Regions from separate parts of the Pseudoalteromonas sp. NCIMB 1079 genome, predicted to be linked through region 2. Evidence: predicted binding sites of a transcription regulator. Region 2 holds the regulator's gene; each other region holds the start of a gene.
What was found. The regulator ArgR, encoded in region 2, controls arginine synthesis, uptake and breakdown. The targets are predictions, from matches to a motif close to ANTGAATANNTATTCANT.
Positions count from the first base shown of each region.

Region 1 (4,735 bases), 210 kb from region 2:
TGACGAAGTAACAGTTACTGTTCTAGGTGTTAAAGGAAATCAAGTTCGAATCGGTGTTAATGCACCAAAAGACGTATCAGTGCATCGTGAAGAGATTTACATGCGCATACAAGCTGAAAAGTCGAACCCTAATCCGGGCAATGCTTAATCAACACGTATACGTAGTTGAGTAATTAACTCAACTAGACTAAAAGCCACTCACTGAGTGGCTTTTTTGTTTATAAAAGCGAGTGTTTCAGGACTAAGTATTTGTTTTGATATGTACTGCATGCCGCTTTTGTTTTTAATAATAATACCTTGCTGGGTGTCAATTACTTCGCTTATATTTTGCCATTCTAATTGATAGCTTTTGTAATGATTAGCAGATTTAATACCTTCTTCATCAAAGGTAAGTGTTACCTCAGAGCCTGATGCTCTGCTGAGCATTTGTCTGGTTACCCACCATGGTCTGCGATAGTAAAAAGCGACGCACTCGAGTACCGCTAACATGATCATAAACGATCCTAAGTAATGATCGTCTAAAACATAAATGCCAAATAAACCAAGCGCAACTAACAACACAAGTAAAAAGTATTTAGGTTTTGCACGCTTACTATAAGGGAGTGACTCATCAAAACACTCGTAAAAGTAGGGTTTATCTAATGTGTAGGTGGTTGTGAATGCCATTTTGCCTTGCTTTAAATATCGTTTTTTTTATTTTAACAAGCTAACTGCTAAATGAGCAGCTTTATAGTCAGTGATTTTATTACTGGCACAAAAAAACGGCTCGAAAGCCGTTTTTTTTAGCGGTACAAGAAGAATTAACAGTTAGTTTCTTCAGCGTTCACGCCTTCTTTAACATTTTCACATGCATCTTCAACAGAGTTTTGCACATCAGTTACTGCTTCGTCGATACGTTCGCCAGCATCTTCTGCATGGTTGTCTTCACAACCCATCATGAAAAAACCTGCAAATACTGCGATTAGTGCTGCTTTTAAAGTTGTAGAGTTCATAGTGTAATTCCTTGTAAGTATTAATTAAATTTTAGTGTTTGTTAGTTGAATGCTTTATCTACCTGGGTGATTTACCACGTAGTGCACCTGAAACTAATGAAATCACTAAAAGTACTAAAAAGATAAAAAATATAATTTTTGCTATACCAGCTGCGGCACCTGCGATGCCACCAAAACCTAACACTGCAGCGATTAAAGCAATAACTAAAAATGTAATTGTCCAGCGTAACATTGTTTTCTCCTTGGTTATCAAATTTGCTCATAATAACTAATGCCAGTTATATGCCAAAGTTTATTTGTTATAAATATCAATTGGTTATGGTTTTTTGCTGTTACTCTAGTTATTAGTTGCTTAGTAACTTTTACGCTTTGTTATGTAAGTTATTCACACTGTTGCAAATAACTGGTAAATATTCACTAAACAGACTTTATTTGGTAAGACCAATTAACAAGTGGTTATGGCTTTGCATTTTATATTAAAAATTGGTGTTTATTTTTACTTGGCTTGATAGTTAATTAACAACTTCCATATAACTATTAGCTATAGTCGTTATTTCTTGTATGTATTGTAGAGCGCGTGATTGCTGAGTTATAGCATGTAAATTAATTGAGTGTTATGTTGTTTATTGTTTAATTGGTTTTACCAATTTACAAGATGTAGACAAAGCGATTAGTTTTGTTATTATCCAGTGAATAAATATTTAATTAAATCGATTTTTTATTTTCGATATGGGTTTCAAGGGGAGAAAAATGGATATAGGTGCTCTACTCACAACGGCTGGTAACTTAATGCTTACTGGCATGGTTGGGGTGTTTGTATTTCTGTCGATATTAATTGGTGCAGTAACGCTTATGTCTAATTTGGTGACGCGCTTTAGCGAACCTGACGTGGCGACACCAGTTAAATCACCATCTTTTAAATCTCAAGGTGTGCCTAATGAGCACATCGCTGCTATTAGTGCTGCCATTGCTCAGTACAAATCAAATAATAAATAAGGGGCACACACATGGCTAAATTAAAATTAACAGAATTGGTATTACGCGATGCTCACCAATCATTATTAGCAACGCGTATGCGCCTAGACGATATGCTACCGATTGCTAGCAAATTAGACGATGCGGGTTATTGGTCTATTGAATCGTGGGGCGGTGCTACATTTGACTCGTGTATTCGTTATCTAGGCGAAGATCCTTGGGAGCGTATTCGTGCACTTAAAAAAGCGATGCCTAATACTAAACAGCAAATGCTATTACGCGGTCAAAACTTATTAGGTTACCGCCATTACGCTGATGACGTAGTTGAAAAATTTGTAGAACGTGCACATAAAAATGGCGTTGACGTATTTCGTATATTTGATGCAATGAACGATGTTCGCAATCTAGAAACAGCTATTAAAGCGGCTGTAAAAGTAGGCGCTCACGCTCAAGGTACTATTTCGTACACAGTTAGCCCAGTTCATACACTTGATATGTGGCTAACTCTTGCAAAGCAGCTTGAAGATATGGGTTGTCACTCAATTTGTATTAAAGATATGGCGGGTTTATTAAAGCCGTACGATGCTGAAAAACTAATTAAAGCACTTAAAGAAACTGTATCTATTCCAATTGCTATGCAGTGCCACGCTACAACAGGTTTAAGTACTGCTACTTACCAAAAAGCAATTGATGCTGGTATTGATATGCTCGATACCGCTATTTCATCAATGAGTATGACTTATGGACATTCTGCAACTGAAACTATTGTATCGATAGTTGAAGGGACTGAGCGTGATACTGAGCTTGATTTAAACCACCTAGAAGAAATTGCTGCTTACTTTAGAGATGTACGTAAAAAATATGCGGCATTTGAAGGTAGCTTAAAAGGGGTTGATGGGCGTATTTTATTAGCTCAAGTACCTGGTGGCATGCTTACAAACATGGAAAACCAACTTAAAGAGCAAGGCGCAGCCGATAAGCTTAATGAGGTTTTACTTGAGATCCCACGTGTACGTGAAGATCTTGGCTTTTTACCTTTAGTAACACCAACGTCGCAAATTGTTGGCACTCAAGCGGTACTTAATGTGCTAACGGGTGAGCGTTATAAAACAATTACTAAAGAAACTGCTGGCGTATTAAAAGGTGAATATGGCTTAACACCAGCACCAATGAATAAAGAGCTACAAGAGCGCGTACTTGATGGAGCGGAAGTTATTACTTGTCGCCCTGCTGATAACATTGCACCTGAGCTTGCAACGCTTGAAGCTGAGTTATTAAAAGAAGCACAAGAGCAAGGTTTAACACTTGCTGATGATCAAATTGATGACGTATTAACTTATGCATTATTCCCACAAGTTGGTTTGAAGTTTATTAAAAACCGCAACAACCCAGATGCATTTGAGCCAGTACCTTCTGTTGAAGATAAAAGCAGTAAAGCGCCTTCTAAATCAGCTTCAAATAGTAACAAAGTGAAGGCTGAGCAATACAGCGTAAAAGTAGATGGTAAAGTTTATGACGTAGTCGTAGCGCAAGGTGGTGAACTTAAGGAAGTAACATTAAAAGACTCTGAGCACATTCCTCAATCTGCTTCGGTTGCATCAGGTGAAACACTTAACGCGCCTCTAGCCGGTAATATTTTTAAGATTAAAGTAAAAGCTGGGCAAGTTGTTAACGAAGGCGATGTAGTGATTATTATGGAAGCCATGAAAATGGAAACTGAAATACGCGCTACGCATACCGGAACAATTGCTGAAGTGTTAGTTAGTGAAGGCGATGCTGTAACTACCGGCGACGCTATGATTGCATTAGCTTAGGAGTAAATAGAGGATGGAAGGTATTTTAAACCTCTGGAATGCGACAGGCATTGCTAACTTTACAATCCCATCGTTAATAATGATTGCGGTAGGGTGTTTATTACTGTTTTTAGCGATAGCTAAAGGCTTTGAACCACTATTATTACTACCTATTGGTTTTGGTGCAATTTTAACAAATGTACCAGTGGCAGGTTTGTCAGACCCAGGTGGGCTTTTGTACTACGTTTATTATGTGGGTATTGATACGGGGATTTTTCCGCTGTTGATATTTATGGGAGTAGGGGCGCTGACCGACTTTAGCGCACTTATTGCAAACCCACGTATGTTGTTATTAGGTGCGGCTGCACAGTTTGGTATTTTTGCTACATTGTTTGGCGCTATATTACTTAACTATGTGCCAGGTTTTGAATTTACTCTACAGGACGCATCGGCTATTGCCATTATAGGTGGTGCCGATGGGCCAACAGCAATATTTTTAGCATCAAAACTGGCACCTGATTTACTAGGCGCAATAGCAGTAGCTGCATATTCATACATGGCACTTGTGCCAATTATTCAGCCGCCAATTATGCGTGCGCTAACCACACCAGAAGAGCGCCAAATTAAGATGCCTGAATTACGTAAGGTATCTAAAAAGGAAAAGATCATTTTTCCTCTTATGGTACTTAGTTTAACGGCAATGTTTTTACCGGCTGCTATACCGCTTGTAGGTATGTTTTGTTTAGGTAACTTAATGCGGGAGTCGGGTGTTGTTGATAGATTAAGTAACAGTGCTCAAAACGAAATCATCAATGTTACAACTATATTTTTAGGCTTAGCTGTTGGTTCAAAGCTTGCTGCAGATAAGTTTTTAACTGTTGAGACGATTGGTATTTTAGTGCTTGGCGCACTGGCTTTTGCAATTGGTACGGCATCTGGCGTATTTATGGCAAAAGGACTTAACCGAATATCTAA
Region 1 covers NZ_JBEWZA010000001.1:1,017,958-1,022,692, forward strand. The annotation lists gene csrA (carbon storage regulator CsrA) at 1-148, shown strand, start outside; gene ABX891_RS04750 (YcxB family protein) at 199-666, opposite strand; gene ABX891_RS04755 (hypothetical protein) at 801-992, opposite strand; gene ABX891_RS04760 (DUF1328 domain-containing protein) at 1,051-1,224, opposite strand; gene ABX891_RS04765 (OadG family protein) at 1,743-1,988, shown strand; gene oadA (sodium-extruding oxaloacetate decarboxylase subunit alpha) at 2,000-3,781, shown strand; gene ABX891_RS04775 (sodium ion-translocating decarboxylase subunit beta) at 3,795-4,735, shown strand, end outside.
Region 1: the regulator ArgR is predicted to act here: its motif matches at 1,681-1,698, upstream of ABX891_RS04765 (OadG family protein).

Region 2 (4,735 bases):
ACGTCTACGCCTTTAAGTTCAGCAACAAATGCTTCTGAACGAATAACGTCAAGCGTAGTAATACCGAATACGCGTTTAGCGTCGTAAGTACCTGCTTTTTTGAATACTTCAGCAACAATTGGAACTGTGCCGTTTACTGGGTTAGTAATAATACCTACTAACGCTTTAGGACAGCTGGCAACAATGCCTTCTGCTAAAGTTTTGATGATGCCAGCATTTACATTGAATAAATCAGCACGATCCATACCTGGTTTACGTGGCATACCCGCTGGGATAAGAACGATGTCAGAACCTTCAAGCGCTTTATTTAAATCGTCTGCGCCAAAGCCTGCAACTTTAACATCTGTTGGGATGTGAGAAAGGTCAACCGCAACACCTGGTACTACTGGTGCAACATCATAAAGTGATAATTCAGAGCCAGCTGGTAAGCCTGTTTTTAATAATAAAGACAACGCTTGGCCGATACCGCCTGCAGCACCTAATACAGCAACTTTCATTGGAATTCTCCGTAATTTGAGGTAGGAAACATTTGTGGCTCTTAAGATAATGAAATTAGCGACTAAAAACAAATTTATCCTGTCTATTTCAAGTATATTTTCGACCATAGTCGTAAACTTATGTGATTTAACGCATCAAACTGGCAAGTTAACTAAACAACTGCTGCATAATTATTCATTTTTGTGTAGAATTTGCGGCATAAATAACAAAAACGAATAAAGACTATGCAACCACAAGATAAACAAGAAGCACTGGTAAAAGCATTTAAATCACTATTAAAAGAAGAAAATTTTGGCTCTCAAGGCGAAATAGTTGATGCGTTAAAAGATCAAGGTTTTGACAATATAAGCCAAAGTAAAGTATCACGCATGTTAAGTAAATTTGGCGCTGTACGCACACGCAATGCCAAACAAGAAATGGTTTACTGCTTACCTGCTGAAATGGGTGTACCTACGGCTAAAAGCCCATTACGCCAATTAGTAATCGACATTATGCACAACGAAATGATGATCATCATTCGTACCAGCCCAGGTGCTGCTCAGCTTATTGCACGTTTATTAGATTCATTAGGTAAAGCAGATGGCGTACTAGGAACTATTGCCGGCGATGACACTATTTTTATCGCTCCTGCTAAAATATCTGAAATAGATGTAACTCTTGAACGCGTTCGCATTTTATTTGATACGGTTTAATAGCAAATTAAATTTGTTTTAAAAACCCTATTGAAGGTGCAAAGAAAGCAGAGCCCATATCGGCTTGAGTAAAATCAAGCCAGTGGTCGTAGCAATCCCCTTCCCCTAAACGACTATTAAGTACTTTTTCAAACGCGGTGCCCGTACAAGCGCATGTAATTGATAACATTCCCTGCTCATACACGTCGCCATAAGGCATGCTTTGATTTAATAGTAGCGGTTGTCCGTCTCCGTCTTTTAGCTCACTTCGCGAAGCATGGCTGGTTTCGATCGCTGGGGTAATTAGCGTGTTATCAAGACGCGTACGTCCCATTATTTGCTCTTGCTCACTCAATGATAAATGCTGCCACATAGTTAAATCATGTTTATAACGCTGAACATGAATATAACTCCCCTGATCTTCAAAGCTACCAGGGTTGCTGATTAAAGCCGTAGCGCGCTTTTTTCTTCCATGTGCGGTGTCGCCACCATAAATAAAACCGTTAAAATCACGACCATCTAAAAAGCGAAAATTCCGAATTTGCTCCACCAGCTCTACATCGGGGGCAAATAATTTTAAAATTTGCAGCGCAAATAAATGGTTAACGTCTTCACGGTCAGAGCGAATTTGCACAAATAAATCACACGGTTGTACACTCATTTGGTGATCGCTATGGGTTATATTGGGAAAGCTCTGTAATTCGCTTGGAATGTATTCAGGGAGGATATGCGGCCAGTATTGCGCACCAATAGCAACCATACAAGAGAGCATTGATTCTGAAAATTGATCGCTAAATTCTTCTTCTATAGCGCTTGCTTGTTTTAACTTTGCGCGAAGTGATTCGTCTTGACCATCAAACACATTAAAAAATAAGTGCAAACCGTGTAAGTTTGCTTCAGCACAAATCCCTGATTGCGCTTGCGCCATTGTTATTCCTTAGTTTTACAGATAAAAACACAGCGAATAACAAATTAATTACGATTCGAAAAAATTCACCGTGTGAGGTTTTATTTTTATTATAACCTGATCATTATTTTCAAATGACTGGCCATATTGTGCAGCAACTTCAATTTCTTGTTCATCAATAACAAGCGAATAAACATACGCCGAACCAATAAAGCGACGACTTATAATTGTAGCTCGCTTGCTGAATTTGTCACTTTGGTTATCTGCCACTAATTCTATTTGATGAGGGCGCACATATATAAGCCCTGCACTTACATTATACTTACTCTCAACATAAGATTCGACTAAACCAAATGGTGTTTTATATTCAGTTGCGGTTAACACTTCTGCGCTTAAGTATATGCCCTGACCCAGAAACTCTGCAACCTCCTTTGAACATGGAGCTGCAAAAAGCTGCTCAGGCGTGCCTTGTTGCTCAATTTTACCGCGATGCATAATGGCAAGTGTATCTGAAAACGCAAATGCCTCTTCTTTTGAGTGTGTAACAAACACAGCAGATACTTGAGTTGCTTTAATAATTCGACGTATATCGGCAATTAATTCAAAGCGTACTTGTGTGTCGATGTTTGAAAAGGGCTCATCAAGGAGTAATAAACTAGGTTTATAAGCTAATGCACGAGCGATAGCGACGCGTTGCTGTTGGCCACCCGATAACTGATGTGGAAACCTGTCAGCACAGCCAATTAAATGCACAAGCTTAAGCATTTCATCAACGCGTTGCTGCTTTTGAGCTTTGCTCATATTACCAAGCCCGAATGCAATATTATTTGCCACCGTTAAATGCGGAAACAACGCATAGTCTTGAAACATCATGCCGATGTTACGATGCTCAGGTGAGACAAACGATTGCTCATCACTCACTAATTTACCGTCTATAAAAATAGACCCTTGCTTGGCTTCAATTAAACCTGCAATCGCTTTTAATGTGGTTGTTTTGCCGCATCCACTCGCCCCGAGTAGGCAAACAATTTCATCTTTACCCACTGTTAAATCTAAATCGTGAATAACCTTTGTGCCGTTATAGTGATAGCTCACGCCTTGTAAAATTAAACTACTCATTTAACTACGCTGCTCCATAGAACGATTAATAAAGTACAAAGGAATAAACCCAACAATAACAATAAATAATGCAGATATTGAAGCAAGCTCTAATTGCTCATCACTCACATACTGAAATACATGAGTAGCTAAGCTTTCAAAATTAAACGGTCTGAGCAATAGCGCAGCTGGCAACTCTTTCATACATTCAATAAATACCAATAAGGCAGCAGTGAGTAACCCTCTTCGCAGTAAAGGTAGATGCACTAAACGCAGCGTTTGCCCTTGGCTTTTACCCATTGATTGGCTTGCCATATCAAGTGATGGACTAATACGTAAAAAACTCGACTCAATTGCTCCGTGTGCAATGGCGTAAAACCTAACAATATAAGCAATAATAATAGTAAGAATGCTACCTGTAAGCAGTAAGCCAATGTCTAAGTTATACGGCTCGAGTGCTGTGTTAATAGTGTTCTCTAATAATGTAAGAGGTAATAAAACCGCAATAGCGAGTACAGTTCCTGGCAACGCATAACCTGTGCTTGCTAAACGCCCAGGAATAAGCGGATACGCTTGCTTTGCCACACGCTGATAAAAAACCACAAAAACACTCAATGTAATGGTTATAACACTTACAACTCCCGCCACCTTTAAACTTTGCCAAGCGTAACTAAAAAACTCTACATCCCATGCTTTATCAAAGTAGGTAATGGCATAATTTATAAGTACTGCAATAGGGATTAAAAAGGCGATAAGTAAAATAAAGCTACAAAATGCCGTTGCGAGCCAAGCAGACTTTCCTTTTAATACATAGAGAGATTCGCTATTTACACTTGATTGGCGCTCAAATACCGCTTGGTTTCGGCGACTAAAACGCTCTGCCATTAATGCTAAAAATAACAGCAGTAACATCACACCCGATATTTTAGCGGCCGCTGTAAGTGAGTAATAACCAAACCACGTATCGTATACGGCAGTTGTTAATGTACTTACGGCAAAATAACTCACTGTTGCGAAGTCGGCCATGGTTTCCATACTAATAAGTGCAAGAGCCGCCACAATTGCCCCACGAGAGAGCACTAAGCTGACTTTAAAAAAGCTTTGCCAAGGAGATAACCCCATTAACTGACTAGCTTGTACTAATTTGAATGACTGCTCGCGAAGGGCTGTTTTAAAAATTAAAAATAAATACGGGTAAAGTACCAAGGCAATCATAACTATGGCGCCGGGTAATGTTCGTATATCAAAAAACCAATAGTCGTTAGGTGATTGCCAGCCAAACCATTCTCTCAGTGCTATTTGCACCGGGCCCGCATAATCTAATAAATCAGTGTATACATAGGCAATAATATAGGTAGGCATAGCAAGGGGCAGCATAAGTGCCCATTCAAACTGTTTTTTACCCGGGAAACTACAGTAAGCCGTTAGCCACCCAAGCGGCAAAGCTATGGCGCAGCTCAGGACGCAAACACCTAAAACTAACAATACGGTATTGGTTATGTAATCCCAAAGTACGGTATCCCACAGGTGAGAAAACACCTCAGAGCTACCTTGTAGAGAT
Region 2 covers NZ_JBEWZA010000001.1:807,486-812,220, reverse strand. The annotation lists gene mdh (malate dehydrogenase) at 1-497, opposite strand, end outside; gene argR (transcriptional regulator ArgR) at 723-1,190, shown strand; gene ABX891_RS03765 (Dyp-type peroxidase) at 1,198-2,097, opposite strand; gene ABX891_RS03760 (ABC transporter ATP-binding protein) at 2,146-3,195, opposite strand; gene ABX891_RS03755 (ABC transporter permease) at 3,196-4,735, opposite strand, start outside.

Region 3 (4,735 bases), 1.7 Mb from region 2:
AAACCATCTTGTGTAATTACATAACGTGCTGGGCGAAGTCCATTACGGTCAAGGTTACACGCCGCAAAACGACCATCCGACATAACAATACCTGCCGGGCCATCCCATGGTTCCATATGCATAGAGTTAAAGTCGTAAAATGCACGTAAATCGTCGTCCATTGCACGGTTTTTCTGCCATGCAGGCGGAACGAGCATACGCATAGCGCGGAATAAATCCATGCCGCCAGCTAAAAATAGCTCAAGCATATTATCTAGGCTTGATGAATCAGAACCGGTTTCGTTTACAAACGGCGCTGCGCTTTGTAAGTCAGGAATAAGCGGTGACGCAAACTTATAAGAACGTGCGCGTGCCCACTGGCGGTTACCTTCAATAGTATTAATTTCACCATTGTGTGCTAAATAGCGGAAAGGTTGAGCTAAAGGCCAACGCGGCTGAGTATTAGTAGAAAAGCGCTGATGGAAAACACAAATCGCACTCGTCATACGAATATCAGCTAAATCTAGGTAAAAATTAGGTAAATCCGCAGGCATCATTAAGCCTTTATAGATAGTTACCAAACCAGATAGACTTGCGATATAGAAAGCTTCATCATCAACAATGCGCTTTTCAGCGCGGCGGCGTGCTACATATAAGCGACGCTCTAAGTCTTTAGAACGCCAACCTTCTGGCGCGCTAACAAAAATTTGTTCAAAACCTGGTAATTGCTGTACAGCAATAGGACCCAACATAGATGGGTCGGTTGGTACAACACGCCAACCTAAAATATTTAGCGTTTCTTTTTCTAATTCTTCGCTAAGTATTTGTTTTGCAGCTTGTGCTAAAACAGGGTCTGAATTTAAAAATATCATACCCACTGCGTAGTTTTTGCCTAAGTGCCAATTATGTTCACTGGCAATTGCACGGAAAAAGCTATCTGGTTTTTGTAATAATAAACCACAGCCATCACCTGTTTTACCATCGGCAGATATACCGCCACGGTGCTGCATGCGATCAAGCCCCGTAATAGCAGTACGAATAAGCCTATGACTAGCTTGACCATTAACTTGGGCTATTAAGCCAAAGCCACAATTTTCTTTTTCTAACTTTGAGTCGTATAACATAGACCCCTCCCCTTGCTGCACTGTTAGCGTGGATGAACTGCTCGACGATTTGCTAACAGACGGACAAAACTAGCCTCTATCTTAAATAGAGTCAATATCACTTTGAATACATATTCACATTCTTGAATATTTCTCACTTCATAGCAAGATTTCTTTTTATCATTATTTTTAACATTTAGCGTTATTTTAACCACTATTTTTTCATGACACTAGTGTCAAGTTTAACATATTGTAAAAAACACAAGCACCTAAAGATGCAGCTTACGTAAACGTAAAGGCAAGCAAAAGTGAATAAGTATTCAACACATGAAGGGCTATTCAGTTAACATTTAGATAGTTTTATGCTATTTCATTACTTTAATGGCTTAACACTCCCGATTATTGCTGCTCATTAGTATAGTTATGAAAGTTCATGTCCTTTTTTGTACATTAATAGTGAATTTTTATTTAAAGCGGTGTCCGATGCGGACATCATTTTCAAGAAAAAAAATAAAAAGCACTTTAATATCAATGCGATAATAGTTGGCATATTAATCGTATAGCTTTACATATAATCGCTAATTGGAATTACCATGTTTACTCTAAGCTTATTTTTACTCTCTCCTATTGCCGCCATTTGCACAGCAACTTTATTACTGCTGTGCGAAAAATACATAAAAGCAATGTAGGGGGAATTAAATGATTAAAGATACCTGCGCACAAGACGTACAAGTAAAGGCACCTATAAGCTATAAAAAATACGCGATAATCACTGCGATTGTTTTCATTGTGGTCTCTACAGTTGCTTATATTTTTTTAACGAGTCATAGCGCTAAAAGCTCTATTAGCCGCTCAAAAGTACAGATTGCAAAAGTACATGTTAAAGCGCTCATTCGAGACATTGCCGCCAGTGGTAAAATTGTTGCTGCGTTACTGGCCTATAGCCATAATGATGAATTAGGTCATTTGTGCCAGCTTTATAACCAAACTGCAAAGCAATTAAGACAAGAAAAACAATGGGTTTACCAACGAGAGTTGATGCTTGATAAGGTATTACAAAATTCCCCTCAAGCTGTATTATTGGTGAATGATAATGATTTTATTGTTTATAGTAATCATAGTGCGAGGGATTTTTTTAATGCAAGTACAGCCCTTGAAGGCGAAAAAATCTCATTATTATTATCTAAAGCTCCACAGCAAATAATTAATGCCGTTAATAAAGGCGTAGATGGTTTATTTATTCTCGATAAAGCAGAACAAGAACCGCAAACATGGCATCTTTCAATGGGTCGCTTATTGCTTAACAACCAGCACCACAGGTTGTTTGTATTTAAACAATTGACCCGCGAATTGAGCCGCCAAGAAGTTGAAGTTTGGAAAAAGGTTATTCGGATCATTAGCCATGAACTCAATAACTCACTAGGTCCTATGTCATCCATGTTACATAGTGCACAGCTGTTAACGCAGAAAGTGGATGAACCTCGTTTACAACGCGTTTTCACTACCATTGAAGAGCGGATAAAGCATTTAAACGAGTTCGTTCAAGGCTATGGTAAGTTTGCTAAACTACCACCACCTAAAATAACAACGGTTGATTGGCATTCATTACTCGATCAATTACAAAGCCAATGGCAATTTAATTGCGACCTTCAAAAAGAAATCACCACACGAGCCGATCAAACCCAAATAGAGCAATTACTCATTAATCTGTTGAAAAACGCACATGAATCAGAGTCGCTAGCAGAGCATATTAGTTTAAAAATAACACAAGATAGCCTCGGCACTCATATTAATGTGAGCGATCAAGGAAAAGGTATGAGTGAAACGGTTATGGCCAGTGCGCTTATCCCTTTTTATTCTACCAAGGTGGCAGGAAGTGGATTAGGGTTGGCACTGTGTCGAGAAATTGTTGAAGCTCATCATGGGCAAATTAGTCTACACAATCGGGACGTCGGCGGGATCAGTGTTTTTGTAAGTTTACCTTGAGAGTTGTTTAACTTTAAGGCTGAAAGCCTATCCAATTTAGGGGCGATTCAATCGCGCTCTGAAGTTTGTGGCCTTGAAAGCTAAGTAAAAGCCTAGTAAAGCTGCCTTATCACTCCTTACTTTTAGCGTATAAGCAACAACCGTAAATTATTTATAGACATAAAAAAGCTGCAAATTGCAGCTTTTTTTAGCCTAAACACTTATTCAGCGTCTGCAGGTTTATGCTTTGCAGCTGTTTCTGCAATCAGTGGTTGTAATTCACCGCGTTGAAACATTTCGATAATAATGTCACAACCACCAACTAATTCGCCATCTACCCAAAGTTGTGGGAATGTTGGCCAATTTGCGTATGCTGGAAGCTCAGCACGAATGTCTGGATTAAGTAAAATATCAACGTATGCAAATGGTTCACCACATGACATTAACGCTTGCGATGCTTGTGAAGAAAAACCACAATTTGGTAATTTTGGTGACCCTTTCATGAAAAGGATTATTGGATTTTCTGAAATTTGCTGTTTAATTTTATCAATGGTTTCCATCTACAACCTCAAAGTAACGATAGCTAAATATATTTAGGTCTTGAAAATAACTCATCGTGACCACAAATATATAACTTAAAATGGGCAAATAAAGCCGCAATTGAAATAGTCTTTCGCAATAGCATTGCTGTTTGCTTAAACTTGAGTAAAATACTCAACAATTATAGTAACACTATATTACCGCTTGGTATAGGTAACTGCTCTGTTTCAACAGGCATTACGTATTACCAAATGGACTATCAACCAAAGAAGATGGAGATAAAAAAATGGCATTTGAACTACCGTCACTACCATATGCAATCGACGCACTTGAGCCACATATTTCAAAAGAAACGCTAGAGTTTCACCATGGCAAACACCACAACACATACGTGGTTAAGCTTAATGGTTTAATCCCTGGTACTGAGTTTGAAAACAAATCTCTAGAAGAGATCGTATGTTCATCAGAAGGCGGCGTATTTAACAACGCAGCACAAATCTGGAACCATACTTTTTACTGGAACAGCTTATCTCCAAACGGCGGCGGCGAGCCTACTGGCGCAGTTGCTGATGCAATCAACGCTAAATGGGGTTCTTTTGATGCGTTTAAAGATGCATTAAATGACAAAGCAGTAAATAACTTTGGTTCAAGCTGGACGTGGTTAGTTAAGCTTGCTGATGGTTCACTAGACATCGTTAATACATCTAACGCTGCTACACCATTAACTGATGATGGCGTTACTCCAATCCTTACAGTGGATTTATGGGAACACGCTTACTACATCGATTACCGTAACGTTCGTCCAGATTACCTTAAAGGTTTTTGGTCGCTTGTTAACTGGGAATTCGCGAACGCTAACTTCGCTTAATTAGCCTTTAAACGCTAATGTAAAAAAGACGCTTAGGCGTCTTTTTTTGTTTCTTGTTTATCACACCTAAGCGTCTCATCATTTAATAAAACGCTTTTAGTAACATGATCTTTTTTCACTTAAATTTTTAATTTTATTGCACAAAAATACACATTCGTGACTAGACTTTAAAAGGTAAGCACCTTTTTACAGCGGGTTTCGGAGGTTATTATGACGATTTTTGAGCATTACCAAGCACGATACGAAGCGGCACAGGAAGAAGAATACAGTATCGCTGAAT
Region 3 covers NZ_JBEWZA010000001.1:2,532,757-2,537,491, forward strand. The annotation lists gene gltB (glutamate synthase large subunit) at 1-1,103, opposite strand, end outside; gene ABX891_RS11640 (sensor histidine kinase) at 1,782-3,068, shown strand; gene ABX891_RS11645 (Grx4 family monothiol glutaredoxin) at 3,269-3,607, opposite strand; gene ABX891_RS11650 (superoxide dismutase) at 3,874-4,455, shown strand; gene ABX891_RS11655 (PrkA family serine protein kinase) at 4,666-4,735, shown strand, end outside.
Region 3: the regulator ArgR is predicted to act here: its motif matches at 1,205-1,222, upstream of gltB (glutamate synthase large subunit).